DNA from 2 places in the Caproicibacterium sp. XB2 genome. Region 2 is predicted to be linked to the other one. Evidence: a T-box and tRNA genes for the amino acid it is inferred to sense, from the RefSeq annotation. Region 2 holds a T-box; the other holds one or more tRNA genes.

Region 1 (9,975 bases), 680 kb from region 2:
TAACCGATGCAACGGCAAGCTTGGTGGTAGCGCAGCTCTTGTTTTTGGAAGGAGAGGACCCTTCAAAAGATATCAGCTTATACATTAACAGTCCTGGTGGCTCTGTAACCGCTGGAATGGCCATTTATGATACTATGCAGTATGTTAAGTGCGATGTTTCTACAATCTGCCTTGGATTGGCAGCAAGCATGGGCTCTTTTCTACTGTCTGCTGGTACCAAAGGGAAACGCTATTCCCTGCCGAACACAGATATTTTAATTCATCAGCCCAGTGCCGGTATGCAACAGTCACAGGTGTCTGATATTATGATTCATGCTAACTATTTGGAAAGCAAGAAAAAGTTGCTTAACCAGCTCCTGGCTAAGAATACGGGACAGCCGCTGGAAGTCATTGAACGGGATACTGACCGGGATAACTTTATGACACCCGAAGAAGCCTGTGAATATGGGCTGATTGATAAAGTTATTACACAAAGATAAGCAGGTGATTGCATGTCCAACAATGGTGATATTACCGACCGGGAGATATGCTGCTCTTTCTGTGGTAAACCGCAGAGTCAGGTGCGCAGATTAATCGCCGGACCAGGAGTATATATCTGTGATTCCTGTGTAGAACTGTGCCAGTCCATTCTGAACGATGAAATGAATCTCTCTACTCATCATCATACAGAACCCGCACAGGAGAATGCAGCAGAACTGCCAAAACCGCATGAGATTAAAAAACGCTTAGATGAATATGTGATTGGACAGGATGCTGCAAAGGTAGCATTGTCTGTTGCTGTGTACAATCATTACAAGCGCATCTATTATGGTGAAGACGACCATGTTACGCTTTCAAAGAGTAATGTGTTGCTGCTGGGGCCTACCGGTGTTGGCAAAACGCTTTTGGCACAGACACTGGCACGCATTTTGGATGTCCCCTTTGCTATAGCGGATGCTACAACCCTGACAGAAGCCGGCTATGTTGGTGAGGATGTAGAAAATATTCTGCTTCGCTTAATTCAGGCTGCTGACTACGATATTGAGCGGGCTGAACGCGGTATTATTTACATTGACGAAATAGATAAAATTGCGCGAAAGTCCGAAAACCCGTCTATTACCAGAGATGTTAGTGGTGAAGGCGTACAGCAGGCTTTGCTGAAAATCCTGGAAGGAACAGTTTCCAATGTTCCACCGCAGGGTGGCAGAAAGCATCCTCAGCAGGAGTTTCTGCAGATTGATACAAGCAATATTCTGTTTATCTGCGGAGGTGCTTTTGATGGCCTCGAAAAAATTGTAGAGGACCGGAATGTTTCCACTTCTCTGGGCTTTGGTGGGGAAGTGCACAGCAAAACGGAATTGGATGCAATGAACTGGATGTCCAAGGTCGAACCACATGACCTTGTGAAGTTTGGCATTATTCCGGAGCTAGTGGGCCGTTTGCCAGTCATTACTGCGCTAAGCGGTTTGGACGAAAACGCACTTGTGCGTATACTGACAGAACCCAAAAACAGTTTGGTCAGCCAGTATAAACGGCTGTTCCAGCTGGATAAGGTTGACCTCGAATTTTCCGATGATGCTTTGCAGGCAATCGCACATAAAACGATTGAACGCCATACAGGTGCGCGTGGCTTGCGTTCTGCCATGGAGGAATTGCTTACACAGTTGATGTATGATGTTCCTTCTGATTATACGGTGGAGAAAGTTGTTATTACTGCTGATACAGTTAACACTGGTGCAAAGCCAGAACTGGTTTACAATCCGGACCGTCAGCCGGTGAAGATAAAAATGGCACTTCCAAATCCTCCAAAGAATAAAGGACGTCGGGACACCGCTTGAAGCTTGTTCTGCTGTTATTTTAAAATATGAGGGCTGTTGTATGTGGTAACCCAGACTTTTGTTACCCGCAGCAGCCTTTTTTAGTAAGGAGACAGATAATGGTTATAGAAAAGGTGGACCCAGTGCAGCTTGCTCCCGAAGATACACAAATACTACCCACACTTGTTCTGCGTGGATTGGTTATTTTCCCGGGAATGATGCTGCAGTTTGACGTTGGCCGCAGAAAATCTATTCTTGCGCTTGGAAAATCCATGGAAGAAGGCCAGCTGATTTTTCTGGTTACACAAAAGGATTTGTCCGTGGATGATCCGGGCTCGAAGGATATTTACTCCGTAGGTGTCGTTGCCCGCATTCGCCAGATTGTTCGGCGTACAGATGATGGAATTCGTTTGTTTACCGAAGGATTGTATCGGGCAAAGGTATGTGCAGTTAAAACAGAAAATCCTTTCCTGTTAACAGAAGTAGAAAAAATAGAGGATAAAAAGCGGAACTCTACACCGAATTCTGAGGCATTGATTCGTTACACACAATCTTTATTTCAAGACTATATTCAGAACTACACCCATGTGGCTCCCGACATTGTTATGGGCGTTGTGCAGAAAAAGGATTGTGGGGAACTGGCCGATTATATTGCCATGAATGTTTCGCTGGATTACGATAAAAAGCAGGAAATACTTGAGGAGCTTCATCCCTACCGGCGCTTAAAGAAGCTGAGCGCTATGCTGAAATCGGAACTGCGGATTTTATCTATCGAATCCAAAATTTCTGAAAAGGCAAAGGACCAGATAGATGAAAACCAGCGAGATTATTATTTGCGGGAGCAAATGAAAGCGATTGCAGATGAACTCGGTGAAGTTGACAATCCTTTGCAGGAGGCCGACCAGCTTCGGGACCGCGTTAAAAAAGCCGGACTGCCGCAGGAACAGGAAGAGAAGCTGCTGAAAGAATGTGACCGACTGGCGAGAATGCCGGAAGGTTCTCATGAAGGCAGTGTCATTATTACTTATGTAGAAACCTGCCTATCTTTGCCGTGGAACAAGTCATCAAAAGACCATATTGACCTGCAAAAGGCTCGCCGCGTCTTAGATAGGGACCACTATGGCTTGACAAAAGTAAAGGACCGCATTATTGAGTCACTGGCAGTAAAAAAATTGAATCCAGATGTGCAGGGCCAAATTCTATGTCTTGTCGGCCCTCCGGGAGTTGGCAAGACCAGTATAGCGCATTCTGTCGCAGAAGCAATGGGACGCAAATATGTGCGTGTGAGCCTAGGCGGCGTGCATGATGAATCTGATATACGTGGGCACCGCCGAACCTATATTGGTGCTATGCCTGGCAGAATTATCAATGCAATTCAGAAAGCAGGAACGAACAATCCCGTCTTGCTGCTGGATGAGGTCGATAAGCTCGGTAATGATTACCGTGGTGACCCCTCATCTGCCTTGCTGGAGGTTCTAGACAGTGCGCAAAATAGCACATTTGAAGACCACTATGTTGATATGCCATTCGATTTAAGCAAAGTGTTTTTCATTACGACAGCAAATGATGCTTCCAATATACCGGAACCTTTGTATGACCGAATGGATGTCATTACCCTTGGCAGCTATACGCATGAAGAAAAATTTCAGATTGCGACTAAATATCTGGTTCCGAAGCAGCTGAAAAACAGCGGCATTTCCAATAAGAATCTGCGAATTGCTCCTTCAGCAATTCGTGCAGTCATTGGCGGCTATACGCGGGAAGCCGGCGTTCGTGGCCTTGAACGACAGATTTCTACTATTTGCAGAAAAAGTGCTGTGAAAATCGTTGAGGACCCAGAGCTTGTAGTTCGTGTTACGCCGAAAAATCTGGAGAATTTCTTAGGGCCCTGCAAGTTCCGTGACGAATCTTTAAATAAAAAAGATACTGTTGGTTTAGTAAATGGTCTTGCGTGGACTTCCGTGGGTGGTGTCATGCTGCCAATAGAAGTAGCGGTTATGTCTGGAACTGGAAAGATTGAATTGACTGGCTCATTAGGTGATGTTATGAAAGAATCCGCACGGACAGCTATCAGCTGCATTCGTACACGTGCTGATAAACTCGGCATACCGAGCGACTTTTACAGCAAATACGATATTCATATTCATGCGCCGGAAGGAGCTGTCCCTAAGGATGGCCCAAGTGCCGGTGCGGCTATGGCTACCGCTATCACCAGTGCGCTGACGAAAATCCCGATTCACCATGATGTTGCTATGACCGGTGAAATCACGCTGCTTGGGCGTATTTTACCTATCGGTGGTCTGCGGGAAAAAACGATGGCTGCTTACCGGGCAGGCATTAAAACTGTTTTAATTCCAAAGGATAATGTATCTGATTTGGAAGAGGTAGATAAGGTTGTTAAAGACTCTGTTGAGTTTTTGCCCATGGAACATATTGACCAGGTTTTAAAAAATGCTTTAATAAAGAATCCATTTCAGGCAGTTCAGCAGTAAGGAGTATATATGAAGATTGAATCGGCACAGTTCGAATTTGCTGCAGGGATAAAAGAACAACTGCCAAAAGGAACGCTTCCTGAAATCGTATTTTCCGGGAAATCAAATGTAGGAAAATCTTCGCTCATCAATAAGCTGCTTAACCGGAAGTCCCTTGCACGGGTGAGCGGGCAGCCAGGGAAAACAGCGACAATCAATTTTTATCGTTTAGATGGCTGTCGTTTCGTTGACCTACCTGGATATGGTTATGCAAAGGTATCCAAAGAAGAAAAGCTGCGCTGGGCCGAGCTGGTGGACGGTTATTTTGCCGAAGACCGTCCCGTTGTTCTGGTAATACAGATTTTAGATATGCGTCATGAACCAACGGAAAACGATATGCAGATGATACAGTTTCTTTTGCACAATCAGTTTCCGTTTTTGCTGCTGGCAACCAAAAGCGATAAACTGAACGTTTCACAGCGCAGGGAAAGGCAGGCGGCATTGCAGCAGTTGTCCGAGCAGACACATGCCCCACTTCACATCTTTTCCGCCCGCAGCGGGGAGGGCGTAGGAAATCTGCGTTCTGCTATCAAAAAGGCTTGTGAATCCACGAAATAATCATAAAATATAACACAGGATTGGTGGGAAAGATGAAAATGCTGAATGAAGATCTGAAAATCAATCAAGAAGGTCATCTGTTATTTGGCGGTGCGGATACAGTTGCACTGGCCAAACAATATGGCACGCCGCTCTATGTTATGAATGAGAACAGGATTCGTAAAATCTGCAATATGTACAAACAGTCCATTGAAAAATGCTACCATGGCAACGGACTACCGCTCTTTGCCAGTAAAGCATTTTGCTGCAAAGAAATCTGCCGCATTATGAACGACGAGGGAATGGGACTGGATGTTGTGTCCGGTGGAGAACTGTACACTGCCATGCAGGCAGGGTTCCCGCCAGAACGTATTCAGTTCCACGGTAACAATAAAACGACGGAAGAAATGAAATACGCGTTAACCTGTGGTGTCGGTCATTTTGTGGTGGATAATTTGACAGAGTTACATACGCTGGATAATCTGGCCGGTTGTATGCACGGTCATGCCAATATTCTGCTGAGGATTAAGCCCGGTATTGATGCCCATACCCATAAATTCATTCGTACCGGCCAGATAGATTCCAAGTTTGGCTTTGCACTGGAAACGGGCGAGGCTATGGCGGCGGTGAAAGAAGCCCTGCAGGCGAAAAATGTTACTTTGACTGGCCTGCACTGCCATATTGGTTCCCAAATTTTCGAGATTCAGCCCTTCCTGCTGGCGGCCAAAGTAATGCTGACTTTTATACGGGATATTAAGGCGGAAACAGGTGCAGAGTTGCAGGAACTCAATTTGGGCGGCGGCTTTGGTATTAAATATACCGAGCAGGACCAACCGGTTCCTTATGACCAGTACATGGAGCAGGTTTCAAAAACTGTACATAGTTGCTGCAGTGAATACAATCTGGCACTGCCTAAAATTTATATCGAGCCAGGCCGTTCCATTGTGGGAGAATCGGGTTTAACACTCTATACCATAGGTGCTGTTAAAAGCATTCCGAATACTCGGACCTATGTTTCGGTTGATGGCGGCATGACAGATAATCCCCGCTACATTCTGTATCAATCCACTTATGAAGCAATCGTTGCAAACAAGGCAGAAAAGCCACGGGATTATACCGTGACGATTGCCGGCCGCTGCTGCGAATCCGGCGATTTGATACAGGAACACACACCTATCCAGAAGTGCGCCCCCGGGGACATCTTGGCGGTTCTCTCCACCGGTGCCTATAACTATTCAATGGCGTCTAATTACAACCGTGTTCCACGCCCGGCGGTCGTCTTTGTAAAGGACGGCAGCCCGCGTGTCGCTGTGCGCAGAGAATCCTATGCAGACCTTGTGCAGAACGATTTGTAAGTCTTAGTGAATAGAATACAGCATGAGGTAAAGGGCAGCAAAATGCCCTTTACTTTTGCACTTTTTTAGAGTAAAATTTTAAATAGGAACAACGACAAAATATTGCAATGAACAATGTAGGAGTGAACTGATTTGAATTCAAAAATTAAAGATGACAGTGTAGATTTCCTTTTTCAGGCGGTACTTTCTTTAAAGACTCCAGAGGAATGCTATGCTTTTTTTGAGGATTTGTGCACCGTGCCGGAGATTAAGGCCATGTCACAACGCTTGCTGGTTGCGCATATGTTGAGTACAAAGCAGAACTATCAGCATATTGTACACATCACACATGCATCTACTGCAACAATCAGCCGAGTAAACCGTTCGTTAAATTACGGGTGCGATGGTTATAAGTTGGTTTTTGACCGCTTGGATAAAAAAGCAGAAGAAAACGACAAAAAAGAAACGAAGAATGACCAATAAACAATTTTGGCCATGTATACTTACGTAGATTTTACTGGAAACTCATAAAAAGGAAAGACCAAGTTTTATGGATAGAATGATTCGTTGCCTTACAGAAAGCAGCCACATTATGGCTTGTGCTGTAGATTCTACTTACATGGTAGCAACAGCACAGCAGATTCACCATACCAGTCCAACCGCAACAGCCGCTTTGGGCCGTTTACTGACAGGAACATCTATGATGGGTGCCATGTTGAAAGACCAGGGTTCCAGCTTACAAGTGAAAATCAGTGGTGGAGGCCCAATTGGGAGCTTAACGGCAGAAGCAGACTGCTTTGGAAATTGTCACGGATATGCTGTACATCCTGAAGCGGACCTTCCGCTGAAACCAAACGGAAAATTGAACGTAGGTGGAGTTGTTGGCCGTAATGGTCTGTTAACCGTTGTCCGCGATGATAAGGGCCATAAACCCTACTCGGGACAGACCCAGCTTGTGTCAGGAGAAATTGCAGAAGACTTGGCAGCGTACTATGCATATAGTGAGCAGATACCTACGGTGTGTGCTTTGGGTGTTTTGGTGGGAAAAGAAAACGAGGCGCAGATACTGGCCGGCGGCTTGCTGATACAGGGTATGCCGGGTGTTACAGGGGATGAGCTGGAACAGCTGGAGAAGAATGCAGCAAAATTGCCCGCCGTTACAAAAATGCTGGCTTGTGGGAATAGCATAGAAGATATGTGTGACCTGGCTTTACAGGGAATGCCGTTTAAAAAGCTGGACGAAAGCAAAGTAGCCTATGCCTGTGGCTGTTCAAAACAGCGGGTGCTGCGCGCGCTGTCAACGCTGTCTCCAGCAGACATTCGTTCTTTGGCAAATAAGAAAACTGGATATGCGGAAGCAACATGCCAATTTTGTGGGCGTAAATATCGTTTTTCCGAGGAAGAACTGCAGTGCTTGGCGGCTACTGTCGAAAAAAGCAAAAACAACAAATAATTTTTTAAAAAATCCCTTGACATTCATCAAATGATGGTGTATTATAATACACGTCGCTGATGAACAACAGCAGCGCAGCAAAAATTGGGAGCATAGCTCAGCTGGTTAGAGCACCTGCCTTACAAGCAGGGGGTCATAGGTTCGAGTCCTATTGTTCCCACCAGCAGTGGCTCGGTAGTTCAGCTGGTTAGAACGCTAGCCTGTCACGCTAGAGGTCGACGGTTCGATCCCGTTCCGAGTCGCCATTTTTGCCTCTGTAGCTCAGTAGGTAGAGCAGGGGACTGAAAATCCCCGTGTCAGTGGTTCGATTCCGCTCGGAGGCACCATTTGCGAACGTAGCTCATTTGGTAGAGCGCCACCTTGCCAAGGTGGAGGTAGCGAGTTCGATCCTCGTCGTTCGCTCCATGTTTGGCGTCATAGCCAAGTGGTAAGGCATGGGTCTGCAAAACCCTGATGCCCCAGTTCGAATCTGGGTGACGCCTCCATGTCGCAGTAAACAGAGAGCTTTGTTTTCTCTGTTTACTTTTTTTTTATCTGAATGGAGGAAGTAACCGGGAACATGAATACTCAAACAGTTGAACATCCGCTGCGACCTGTTTTTGCGGCTGATTCCCGTGTCCTGATATTGGGCACCATGCCATCGCCAAAGTCGCGTGAAACCGGATTCTATTATGGACATCCACAAAATCGTTTTTGGCGCGTATTGGCAACTGTCTTTCATCAGCCGGTACCAAGTACCATAAACGAAAAGAAAACCTTGCTGCTACAAAATCATATTGCACTATGGGACGTACTTCGTGCCTGTTCTATTAGTGGTGCAGATGATTCAAGTATCAAGGACCCACAGCCAAATGATATTCCAAAGCTGCTAAGCAGGACAAATGTATATGCCGTCTTTACAACAGGGAAGAAAGCATATTCCCTGTACCAAAAATTGGTTTTTCCTACGACGCATTTACAAGCGGTTTCTTTACCGTCCACTAGCCCGGCAAATTGCAGAGTTTCTTTTACTGAACTCGTACAGGAATATCGTTATATCGCGAAGAAAGTAGAAGAAGGAGAAGAAAAAGAAAAGAATGGAAACTGCTGTTAAGCAAATTGAATCAAAGCAAACACCACAGCCAAACCGTATGGGTGTACAAAAAATGGTGCCTTTAGTCATTAGCATGTCATTGCCTACTATTTTTTCTATGCTGGTGCAGGCGCTCTATAATATTGTAGACAGTATTTTTGTTTCTCGCATCAATGAAAGCGCTATTACAGCAGTTTCATTGGTCTTTCCAATACAGAATCTTTTAATTGCTGTCTGTATTGGTACTGGCATCGGCATGAATTCACTGATTGCCCGGCGGCTTGGCGAGAAAAAAATAAAGGAAGCAAATCTGGCGGCGGACCATGGCGTGCTGCTCAGTGCCCTTAACTATGTATTTTTTCTGCTTCTTGGCCTTTTTGCGGCAGCTCCATTTGCGCATTCTTTCACAAAAAATCCACAAATCCTAAAGTGGGCTGTGCAGTATATGCAAATTGTGTGCATTGGTTCTTTTAGCTTTTGCTTTGAAGCTAACCTTGAAAAAGTCATTGGCGCAACTGGAAACATGGTATATCCCATGATTTTCCAACTAACAGGGGCGGTTGCTAATATTATATTGGACCCAATCTTTATTTTTACATTGCATATGGACGTTGCCGGTGCAGCGATTGCAACGATTATTGGGCAGTTCCTTTCCCTTTTGGTGGCTGTGTATGTGATACGCCATAAGAAAATGGAAGTACATATTTCTTTGCGGGATTTCCATTTCAGCTGGCAGACAATTCGGGATATCTATACCGTCGGTTTGCCGTCCATTGTTATGAATGCGATTGGTTCTGTTATGACTAGTGGACTAAACGCAATCCTTATTACGTTTAAAGATATAGGTAATACAGCTGTAGCGGTTTTCGGTGTATATTTTAAATTGCAGATGTTTGTGTTTATGCCCGTTTTTGGGCTGAACCAGGGCATTATTCCGATTATGGGGTATAATTATGGTGCCCACAATAAAAGGCGCTTAAATAGCTGCTTGCGTATCGGGATTGTTATTGCTGTATGCATTATGCTGTTTGGCATGACTTTGTTTATGGCAATTCCGGGTCAGCTGCTGAAAATATTCGATGCGTCGCCAAGTATGCTTTCAATGGGCATTCCAGCACTGCGCACCATCAGCCTTTGTTTTCTTCCGGCTGCACTGGGAATTTTGTTGTCTGCCGAGTTTACAGCTGTAGGTAAAGGCACATACAGCCTGATTGTTACGCTTATGCGGCAGCTGTGTGTGCTGCTTCCAGCG
Region 2 (9,975 bases):
TTACACTGGTCGTTTCCAGCAATCCCGGCGCGTATGCGCTGCAGCGTGCCGAAAAGGCGAACATCCCGACAACTGTCCTGCGGCGGCGGACTTTTGCGCGGCAGGAGGACTACGACACAGCCCTATTGCAGGTACTGGACCAAAACCACACCAGTTTGATCATTCTGGCAGGTTTTATGACCATCATCAGTGAGCAGGTTATCCGTGCGTACCGCAACCGCATCATTAACATTCACCCATCGCTGATTCCCTCTTTCTGTGGGGAGGGCTTTTATGGGCTGCATGTGCATGAAGCGGCACTGGCACGCGGTGTCAAAGTAACCGGCGCCACCGTTCATTTTGTAAATGAAATTTGTGATGGCGGACCGATTATTTTACAGAAAGCGGTTGCCGTGCAGTCCGGCGATACACCGGAAATTTTGCAGCGCCGTGTGATGGAACAGGCTGAGTGGAAGCTGCTGCCAAAGGCGGCTGCGCTGTTCTGTGCCGGCCGGCTGCACGTGACAAACGGAGTCGTAACCATTGACGAGGAGGCAGAAGCATGAAACTGACAGATTTGGCACAGGAGCTTTCTTCCTGCACATATCCCGGCCGCGGCATCATTCTTGGCCGAAGCGAGGACAACGGCAGCGCGGTCATTGCGTACTTTATTATGGGCCGCAGTGAAAACAGCCGCAACCGTATCTTTGTTCCGACAGCGGACGGCATTCAGACCAAAGCATTTGACGAAGGCAAAATGACGGACCCGTCCCTCATCATTTATGCACCGGTGCGGCAGTATCAAGATAAAACCATCGTGACAAACGGCGACCAGACTGATACCATCTATGATGTCATGCAGGCGGGCCGCTGCTACCGCCACGCACTGCTGCAGCGCACGTTTGAGCCGGACAGCCCCAACTTCACCCCGCGTATCAGCGGTGTTGTAAAGCCGAACGGTGGTTTTAACCTGTCCATTTTGAAAAGCGACAACGGCGACAAAGACAATACACTGCGGTATTTCTATGAGTATGAAAGCTGCCGCGCGGGACAGGGACGTTATATCCACACCTACCTCGGTGATGGCAGCCCGCTGCCTAGCTTCGATGGAGAACCGACACTGGTTACGATACCGGGAAATCTGGAAACTTTCACCCGCACCGTATGGGACAACCTGAACAGTGACAATAAAGTTTCCCTATATACCTGCTTTATCGATTTACAGACCGGCAAGCATACTTCTAAAATCGTCAATAGAAATGTTTGAGGAGGGCAATGTATGAAAGAACTGGAATTGAAATATGGCTGCAACCCGAACCAGAAGCCTGCGCGTGTCTTTATACGGCAGGGTGAACTGCCCATTCAAGTATTAAATGGCCGTCCCGGCTATATCAATTTGCTGGACGCACTCAACTCTTGGCAGTTGGTGCATGAGCTGAAAACAGCCACCGGCCTTGCCAGTGCCGCCTCTTTCAAGCACGTTAGTCCAGCGGGTGCCGCGGTGGCAACCGAACTTTCCGATACATTGAAAAAGATCTATTTTGTAGATGACTTGCAGCTTTCTCCGCTGGCATCAGCCTATGCCGCCGCACGCGGCGCGGACCGGATGTCCTCCTACGGTGATTGGGCCGCTTTGTCCGATACCTGCGACAAAGAAACCGCTCTGTTTTTAAAGCGGGAAGTGTCCGACGGCGTCATTGCCCCTGGCTACACCGATGAGGCTTTGCAGATATTGAAAAAGAAGCGCCGCGGCAGCTACAATGTGGTGCAGATTGACGCTTCTTATGTCCCCGCGGACGTGGAGCAGAAGGACGTTTTCGGCGTTACTTTTGAGCAGTGCCGCAATAACTTTAAAATCAACAATGCCCTGCTGGAAAATATTGTGACGGAGCAAAAGGACCTGCCCGAAAGTGCCAAGCGCGATATGCTCCTTTCTCTTATTACACTGAAGTATACCCAGAGCAACTCGGTCTGCTATGTAAAGGATGGCAAGACGATTGGTGTCGGTGCTGGCCAGCAGAGCCGTATCCATTGCACCCGTCTTGCCGGTAATAAAGCGGACGTTTGGTGGCTGCGTCAGCACCCGAAGGTGCTTGCCCTGCAGTTTGTGGACGGCATTCATCGGCCGGACCGCGACAACACGATTGATAACTATATTTCCAACGAGTGGGAGGACCTGCTGGAAACGGACAACTGGAAGCAGTTTCTGAAAGTAAAGCCGGAACCGCTGACATGCGAGGAAAAGAAAGAATGGGCGGCGAAGCTTTCCGGTGTAACACTGGGCAGCGACGCTTTCTTCCCCTTTGGCGACAACATCGAGCGCGCACACAAAAGCGGCGTGAAGTATGTGGCCGAACCTGGTGGTTCTATCCGTGACGACAATGTCATTGATACCTGCAACAAGTACGGAATGGTCATGGCGTTCACCGGTATGCGCCTGTTCCACCACTAAGAACGGCAGAAGAAGGGGAGCATTGCAATGAAAATTCTGGTAGTCGGCGGCGGCGGCCGAGAACACGCCGTTATCCGTCAACTGATGGAGAGCCGCCGCGCGGACAAAATTTACTGCGCACCCGGCAACGGCGGCATTGGCTGTGATGCTGAAAACGTGCCGATTGCAGCGACAGATGTAGCGGGTATGGTGGACTTTGCGAAGAAAAACGATATTGACATGGTGTGTGTCACGCCGGATGACCCGCTGGCGGCGGGTATGGTCGATGCCTTTACCGAGGCTGGCATTCCAGCTTTTGGCCCGAACCGCGCCGCGGCGCAGATTGAGGCCAGCAAGGTATTCAGTAAGAACCTGATGAAAAAATATCATATTCCCACAGCGGCGTATGAAGTTTTTGATACACCGGAAAAAACGCTTGCCTATGTTCGGAAACAAAACCGCTATCCGGTCGTTATCAAGGCGGACGGCCTTGCGCTGGGCAAAGGCGTTATCATTGCGCAGAACTTTGATGAGGCAAAGGATGCCGTGCATACCATCATGGAGGACAAGGTGTTCGGCAATTCCGGCAATCAAGTGGTTGTTGAAGAATTCCTGACTGGTCCGGAAGTCAGTGTGTTAGCCTTTGCGGACGGCAAAACGCTGAAGCCAATGGTCAGCAGCAAGGACCATAAGCGTGCGCTGGATGGAAACAAGGGCAAAAACACCGGCGGAATGGGTACCATTAGCCCGAACCCTTCCTATACCGATGCCATTGCCGACGAATGCATGAAGACTATTTTTATGCCGACATTGAAGGCCATGAATGCAGAGGGCCGGCCGTTTAAGGGCTGCCTGTATTTTGGACTGATGCTGACGCCGGACGGCCCGAAAGTCATTGAGTACAATTCCCGTTTCGGTGACCCGGAGGCACAGGTTGTGCTGCCACGGTTGAAAACGGACCTTGTCGATATTTTTGAAGCGACCATCAACGGCACACTGGATAAAATCGATATTCAGTGGAAAAAGGAAGCCTGCGCCTGTGTCATTATGGCGAGCGGCGGCTATCCGGGCAGCTACAAAAAAGGACTGGAAATTTCCGGTCTGGACCAGAACGGCCAAGTGGAGGGCGCAATGGTTTATCATGCCGGCACGCTGAAAAAGGACGGAAAGTTTTATACCAACGGCGGCCGTGTGCTGGGCGTTACCTGCACCGGAGCCACTTTGGAAGAAGCACTGCAGAAATCTTATACGGCTGTTGCAAAGATTCACTGGGATGGTGTACAGTACCGTCATGACATTGGCCACGCCTAAAAACACAATCTAGCCAAGACAGCAAAGTCACCGCAGAAACGTTTCTGCGGTGACTTTTTTGTACAAAAGAAAAAAGAATTGCATTAAAGAGCGGCGGCAGAAATTTTCTGCCGCCGCTCTTTAATGCTTAAATGCGTTTATTTTGCCAGTGCACGAGTCAGCCATGCGTCTGCAATATCCATTGCCAAGTACAGGCCGGACTTTTCACTGTTCTTTACGATTTGTTTGCGGGACTGCATGGCTGGGTCCGTCAGCATCAGCTGTACGGCTACTTTGTCAGCCACATCCATGTCCTTTACCTTTTTTGTGCTCTTAATTTCCAGCCGGCAGACATACCGGTCCTTCATGCTGCCATAGTACAGTACATTGCCGCTGCGCACCAGCGGTTTGCCTTTGTACATGGGGAACTTTGGTTCCGTTTTCTTTTCGCTCAATAGGAGGCCTCCTTTTTAGGCGGAAGTTAGGTTCAGGTCTGCAGATAAGATTTTACCAGTACCTGCAAAAGTTCATCTCGGTCGACCTTGCGGATAAGGCTGCGCGCGTTGTTGTGGGTGGTGATATACGTTGGGTCTTCCGAAAGAATATATCCCACTATTTGGCTGATGGGGTTGTATCCTTTTTCCTGTAAAGCCTGGTATACCGTCGTCATAATTTTTTTAATATCTTCTTCCCGGTTGCCGCCAATCGAAAAGGTCATGGTCTTATCCTGCATACGATCACCTCCTAATATAAAGTTATCATACATCAGAAAGTGGTAAAATGCAAGGCAGGAAATGTGAATAATTGGGCATGACTTTTTAAAAAGCAGTGTATTTTTGCGGTTTTTTGGGAAGAAATGTGCATATTACTCGCGCAGGGCGGCACCGATTTTCTCCAGTTCCTTCATTATGCGGTGCAGGGAGCTGTTTATCTGTTCGTCCGTCAGGGTAGTGTCCGGGCTGCGTAGGACCAAGCTGAAGGCTACACTCTTTTTGCCGCGGGAAATCTGCTCGCCGCGGTACACATCAAAAACGCTGATGGTTTCCAGCAGCTTACCGGCGCCGCGGCGGATAGCCTTTTCCAGGTCACCGACAGGCACTTCGGCGTCACAGATGAGCGCAAGGTCACGGGTGACAGCCGGGAACTTCGGCAGGGTACGGTAGGTGTGCTGCGTGTGGGCGTGCTTGCGCAGCACCGGCACGTCCAGCGTAAAGGTATACACGCGGGTGTCGAGGGAATAGTTTTCCGCCGCAGTGGGGTGTACTTCCCCGAGAATGCCCAGGGTGTCCTCACCGGCGGACAGCTTTGCGCAGCGGCCGGGGTGGTAGCTGCATGCGTCTTTGCAGGCAGTGATGTCCCAATCGTCAACGCAGAGCTTTGCCAACAGTGTTTCTACCATGCCTTTGGCAGTAAAGAAGTCATAGCCCTCACCGTACATGCCGCAGATGAGTGTGGGACGCTCCTCCGGCAGGGCGTCCGGGCCATCAGCGGGCAGGTAAACGTTGGCCAGCTCGTACAGGCACGCCTGCGGGTTGCGGTTGTTGTAGTTGCGCGACAGAATCTGTAGCACGGAGGGCAGCAAAACCGTGCGCATAATGCTGGTATCCTCACCCAGCGGATTGCGCAGGGTAACGGAAGTACGCAGTGGGTCGTTTGCCGGCATGAGAATTTTGTCATATTCTTTGGGAGAAATAAAGGAATAGGACATAATTTCGTCCGCACCCAGTGCCTGCATTTCGTTGTGCACAGTGCGCAGAAAATGCTGCTTGGGTGTCAGTACACCCTCGGCGCCGCCGGGCAGCTTTTTGCTTTGAATGCTGTTGTAGCCGTAGAAACGGGCGACTTCTTCTGCAATATCCGCCTTATGCTCCAGGTCGGGGCGGAAGGTCGGCACCAAAATATCGTCACCGTCGAATTCACACTCCAGCTTCAGAAGAATTTTCTTCATCATTTCGGGGGCAATATCCGTGTGCAGGAAGCGGTTGGTCCAATCCGGCTCGAAACGGATGCGGTGTTTTTCCTTGCTGGAGTGGTCGTCCACGATGATGCCGTCCATGACGTCGCCGGCGTCCAGCATTTCCACCAGTTCGCAGGCACGGTTAATCGCGGGAATACAGTTGTTGGGGTCCAGTCCCTTTTCATAGCGGCCACTTGCCTCGGTACGCAGGCTCTGGTCACGCGCGGTCGTGCGAATACTGGGGCCGCTGAAGCAGGCGGACTCAAAAACGATGGTCGTGGTATTGTCCGTAATACCGCTGTTCTCGCCGCCCATAACACCGGCAATGGCCATGGGCTTGCTGCTGTCAGTGATGACCAGCTGCTTTTCAGTCAGGGTGTGCTTGTCGCCGTCTAGGGTCGTGATGGTTTCACCCGGTTTGGCATGGCGTATACGAATGGTGCGATCCTGCACGCTCTCCAGGTCGAAAGCGTGCATGGGCTGACCGTATTCCAGCATGACGTAATTTGTAATATCCACAATGTTGTTGATGGGGCGTACACCCATGGCGCGCAGGCGTTCCCGCATCCACAGCGGCGAGGGTTTGACACGCACATTTTTTACAACACGGTTTGTATAAATGGAGCACAGGTCCGGTGCCTCAATCTTCACGTCCAGCAGGCCGGTACAGTCACCGGCACCGCCCTTGACAACCGGCGTGTGCAGTTTGAGCGGTAGGTGGAAAGTTGCCGCTGCCTCACGTGCCAGGCCGATGACGGAGAAGCAGTCCGGCCGGTTGGAGGTGATTTCAAACGCAACGGTCGTGTCATTCAGACCCAGCGCCTCATGAATATCCATACCCAGCTGCAGCTTGCAGCCGTCCGTTTCCGTCAGCACCATAATGCCATCCTCTATGGTGGAGGGGAAGTCATGGGTAGTCAGACCAAGCTCGGCAATGCCGCACAGCATACCGTTGCTTGCCACACCGCGCAGCTTGCCGCGCTTAATTTTCTTGCCGCCGGGCAGGGTGCTGCCGTGCAGTGCGACCGGCACATAGTCGCCGACCTTCAGGTTTTGGGCGCCGGTGACAATCTGCAGCGGCTCCTCGTTTTCATTTACCGTTGTTTTGGTAATCCACAGGTGGTCACTGTCTGGATGGCGTTCCAGCGATAAAACTTTGCCGACCACCACTTTGGAAATCTCTTCACCTTCGGTGCTCCAGCTTTCCACTTTGCTGCCGCTGAGGGTAATAGATTCTGTGAACTGGCGCAGCGGCATGGGGGGCAGGTCCACAAATTCTTTGAGCCAACGCATTGAAAGATTCATTATTTAATATATCCCACACTTTCCGTTATACACTGAGTAATTACACCGCTTCAGAACTGTTCCAAAAAGCGGACGTCATTTTCGTAAAACAGACGCATATCATCGATGTTATACCGACGCATGGCGATGCGTTCCAAACCGATGCCGAACGCAAAGCCGGAGTACTCCTCCGGGTCAATGCTGCAGTTGGAAAGGACCTTCGGGTGCACCATGCCGCAGCCGAGAATTTCAATCCAGCCTTCGCCCTTACACAGGCGGCAGCCTTTGCCGTGGCAGTTGAAGCACTGTACGTCCACTTCGGCGCTGGGCTCCGTGAAGGGGAAGTGATGCGGACGGAAACGTACTACGCTGTCCTCACCGTACAGGCGCTTAATAAATGTTTCCAGTGTGCCCTTCAGGTCGGCAAAGGTAATGCCGTGGTCCACGACCAGCCCCTCTATCTGGTGGAACAGCGGGGAGTGAGTGGCGTCTACAGCGTCACTGCGGTAAACACGCCCCGGCGCGATGATGCGGATAGGCGGTTTCTGGCTCTGCATGGTGCGCACCTGCACCGGGCTGGTCTGGGTACGCAGCAGGACCTTGTCGTTGATATAGAAAGTATCCTGGTCGTCGCGGGCCGGGTGGTCCTTTGGAATATTCAGTGCCTCAAAATTGTAGTAGTCATACTCTACTTCCGGGCCTTCTGCGATGCTGAAGCCCATGCCGAGGAAAATCTCTTCGAGGTCTTCCAGTGTCAGCGTTAGCGGGTGTTTGCAGCCCAGATGGCGCTGTTTGCCGGGCAGGGTTACGTCCACCGCTTCGGCCTGCAGGCGATGCTGCAGTTCCAGCTGCTTCAGTTCCTCCCGACGCTCTGCAACAGCGTCCTCTATTTTGGCGCGCACGTCGTTGGCCAGTTTGCCGACCACGGGGCGTTCTTCCGCGGACAGATTTCGCATCTGTTTGAGAATGCCCGTTAGGGAACCTTTTTTTCCAAGGTAGCGCACACGCAGCTCGTCCAGCCCCTTCTGGCTGTCGGCGCCGTGCAGCTCCTGCAGCGCTTTGCTGCCGAGTGCCTGCAGTTCTTCTTTTATCATGTTACGGTCCTCATCCTTTCCGCCGCAAATAAAAAAAGCCCCCGCCCCACATAAGGGGCGAAGGCTTGTAAATCTTCGCGGTACCACCCTAATTTTATACTTTTGCAGCCGATAACGGGGCCGTCCGTTCCCGCCTACTAAAAGGTGCAGTTCAGCGGGAACGCTCAAAAGGGAACTTCACAAACCCGGTGCAGGCGGGCACGTTTTCAGCCGACGGCGTGCCCTCTCTGTTCCTGTGCGGCGGGTGCTACTTCCTTTGTCACAGCGTTTACGGGGATATTTAAATTTATTATAGCATGGGTAGCCCGGAAATGCAAGGTGGAGCGTCTCCGGCCGTTGTATTTCTGCTCCGCCTATGTTACAATATTTAGCATATAAAGAACTGCCATAAAAGCTAAAATGCGGAAAACCGGAGGAACCCTGCAAATGGACATTTTCTGTGAAGAGATTATCAAACGTAAATTCAGCGCAAAGGACGCGGGCATTTTGCTTTTGTGTCTGGTCGGCGCCGTTGTCATTCTGCTGTTACCCATGATTTTCACGCCGCTGCTGTACTTCTTTATCTTTATTTTGGCCGGTGTTGGTTTTGGCCTGTATTACCTCATCACCAGTATCGACTGGGAGTTTGAGTACAGCATTACAAACGGCGACTTCACCTGTGATAAAATCATTCACCGCCGCAAGCGCAAGCCGCAGTTTTCCATTAACCTGCACGATACAGAGGAGATTGGAAAATACGACCCGCAGAAATTTACCGGCAGAAAATTTGATTACGTTTATCGGGTGGGTCGAACTGTCGGCGGCACCGACGGGGAGTGGTATTTGGCTGGCCATTACGGACAATACGGCAGACTGCTGGTGGTTTTTAGTCCCAGTGATAAAGTACTGAATGCGATTCATCCGTTCATCAAGCGTACAGTGGACACTTCCGCGTTGCCGAAACCGCAGGCGGCGGACAAACCGGCATGCTGACGACAGGGCTTGACTTGTGTGAGATTGACCGTATTCGGCACTCCATGCGGAACCCGCGCTTTTGCGGGCGCGTTTTGGGAGAATGGGAATATGAGCAGCTGAAAGAACGCGGGTTTCCGCCGCAGAGTGTTGCGGCTTCTTTCAGCGCAAAAGAAGCGTTTGGTAAGGCGATGCACACGGGCCTTGCCGGCTTTTCCCTGCGAGAAGTGCAGCTGATGCGCAAGCCGAACGGTGTACCGTACCTCGCATTAAGCGGCGCGGCGGCACGGCTGGCGGACGGGTGGCAGTTTTCGGTCAGCGTGACGCACACTGCTGCTACGGCGGCGGCGGTCGTACTGGGTGAACGAAAGGACGCTGAAATATGAATTGGATTCCTGAACAGCTTGCTTTTTCTGTTGCGAAGCAGCGCCCAAAGGACAGCAACAAAGGCACCTTCGGGCGCCTTTTGTGTATCTGCGGCAGTGCGGGTATGGCCGGGGCCGCTATGCTGTGTACAGGTGCGGCCCTGCGCTGCGGCACGGGACTGGTGGACGCCGCTCTGCCGGAGAGTATTTACCCCATTGTGGCGTCCCGTCTGCCGGAAGCGGTGTATACCGTTTATCGGGAGGACGACTTTTCACCGGTACTGCACTCCCTGCGGAAAGCCTCCGCCTGCGTGCTGGGGTGCGGCCTTTCCACTGCGCACCCCGAACGGGTGCGGAATGTATTGCGTGCCTGCTGTGATCCGCTGGTGTTGGACGCCGACGGTCTGAACTGCATTGCAGAAGATGTTTCCGTGCTGGACACAGTTTCGGCGCCGCTGGTGCTTACGCCACATCCGGGAGAGATGGCACGGCTGCTGCATTGCTCGGTCGAAGATGTGCAGGCGGACCGCGTCGGTGCGGCCGCTTCTTTCGCGGCAGAGCACAAAGTCATTCTGGTGCTGAAAGGCGCCGGCACACTGGTTGCTGCTCCAGACGGTCGTTTGC

What was found. A T-box is a leader RNA that pairs with one kind of tRNA and senses whether it is charged. The one in region 2 lies ahead of pheS (phenylalanine--tRNA ligase subunit alpha), so its partner is inferred to be a tRNA-Phe.
Region 1: it has a tRNA-Phe gene. The T-box ahead of pheS (phenylalanine--tRNA ligase subunit alpha) is inferred to sense a tRNA for this amino acid. The anticodon was not compared.

What each region holds. Positions count from the first base shown of each region.
Region 1 is NZ_CP173227.1:884,071-894,045, forward strand. Features, by position in the region: gene ACIHKT_RS04260 (ATP-dependent Clp protease proteolytic subunit) at 1-479, shown strand, start outside; gene clpX (ATP-dependent Clp protease ATP-binding subunit ClpX) at 492-1,817, shown strand; gene lon (endopeptidase La) at 1,916-4,288, shown strand; gene yihA (ribosome biogenesis GTP-binding protein YihA/YsxC) at 4,298-4,885, shown strand; gene lysA (diaminopimelate decarboxylase) at 4,924-6,219, shown strand; gene ACIHKT_RS04285 (YerC/YecD family TrpR-related protein) at 6,352-6,681, shown strand; gene hslO (Hsp33 family molecular chaperone HslO) at 6,749-7,651, shown strand; tRNA gene ACIHKT_RS04295 (tRNA-Val) at 7,738-7,814, shown strand; tRNA gene ACIHKT_RS04300 (tRNA-Asp) at 7,820-7,896, shown strand; tRNA gene ACIHKT_RS04305 (tRNA-Phe) at 7,902-7,977, shown strand; tRNA gene ACIHKT_RS04310 (tRNA-Gly) at 7,981-8,056, shown strand; tRNA gene ACIHKT_RS04315 (tRNA-Cys) at 8,062-8,136, shown strand; gene ACIHKT_RS04320 (DNA-deoxyinosine glycosylase) at 8,211-8,744, shown strand; gene ACIHKT_RS04325 (MATE family efflux transporter) at 8,728-9,975, shown strand, end outside.
Region 2 is NZ_CP173227.1:1,559,751-1,569,725, reverse strand. Features, by position in the region: gene purN (phosphoribosylglycinamide formyltransferase) at 1-545, shown strand, start outside; gene ACIHKT_RS07835 (IMP cyclohydrolase) at 542-1,246, shown strand; gene ACIHKT_RS07830 (phosphoribosylaminoimidazolecarboxamide formyltransferase) at 1,259-2,431, shown strand; gene purD (phosphoribosylamine--glycine ligase) at 2,459-3,721, shown strand; gene ACIHKT_RS07820 (hypothetical protein) at 3,859-4,122, opposite strand; gene ACIHKT_RS07815 (IreB family regulatory phosphoprotein) at 4,188-4,433, opposite strand; gene pheT (phenylalanine--tRNA ligase subunit beta) at 4,566-6,962, opposite strand; gene pheS (phenylalanine--tRNA ligase subunit alpha) at 7,013-8,032, opposite strand; T-box leader at 8,086-8,307, opposite strand; gene ACIHKT_RS07800 (hypothetical protein) at 8,462-9,007, shown strand; gene acpS (holo-ACP synthase) at 9,001-9,372, shown strand; gene ACIHKT_RS07790 (NAD(P)H-hydrate dehydratase) at 9,369-9,975, shown strand, end outside.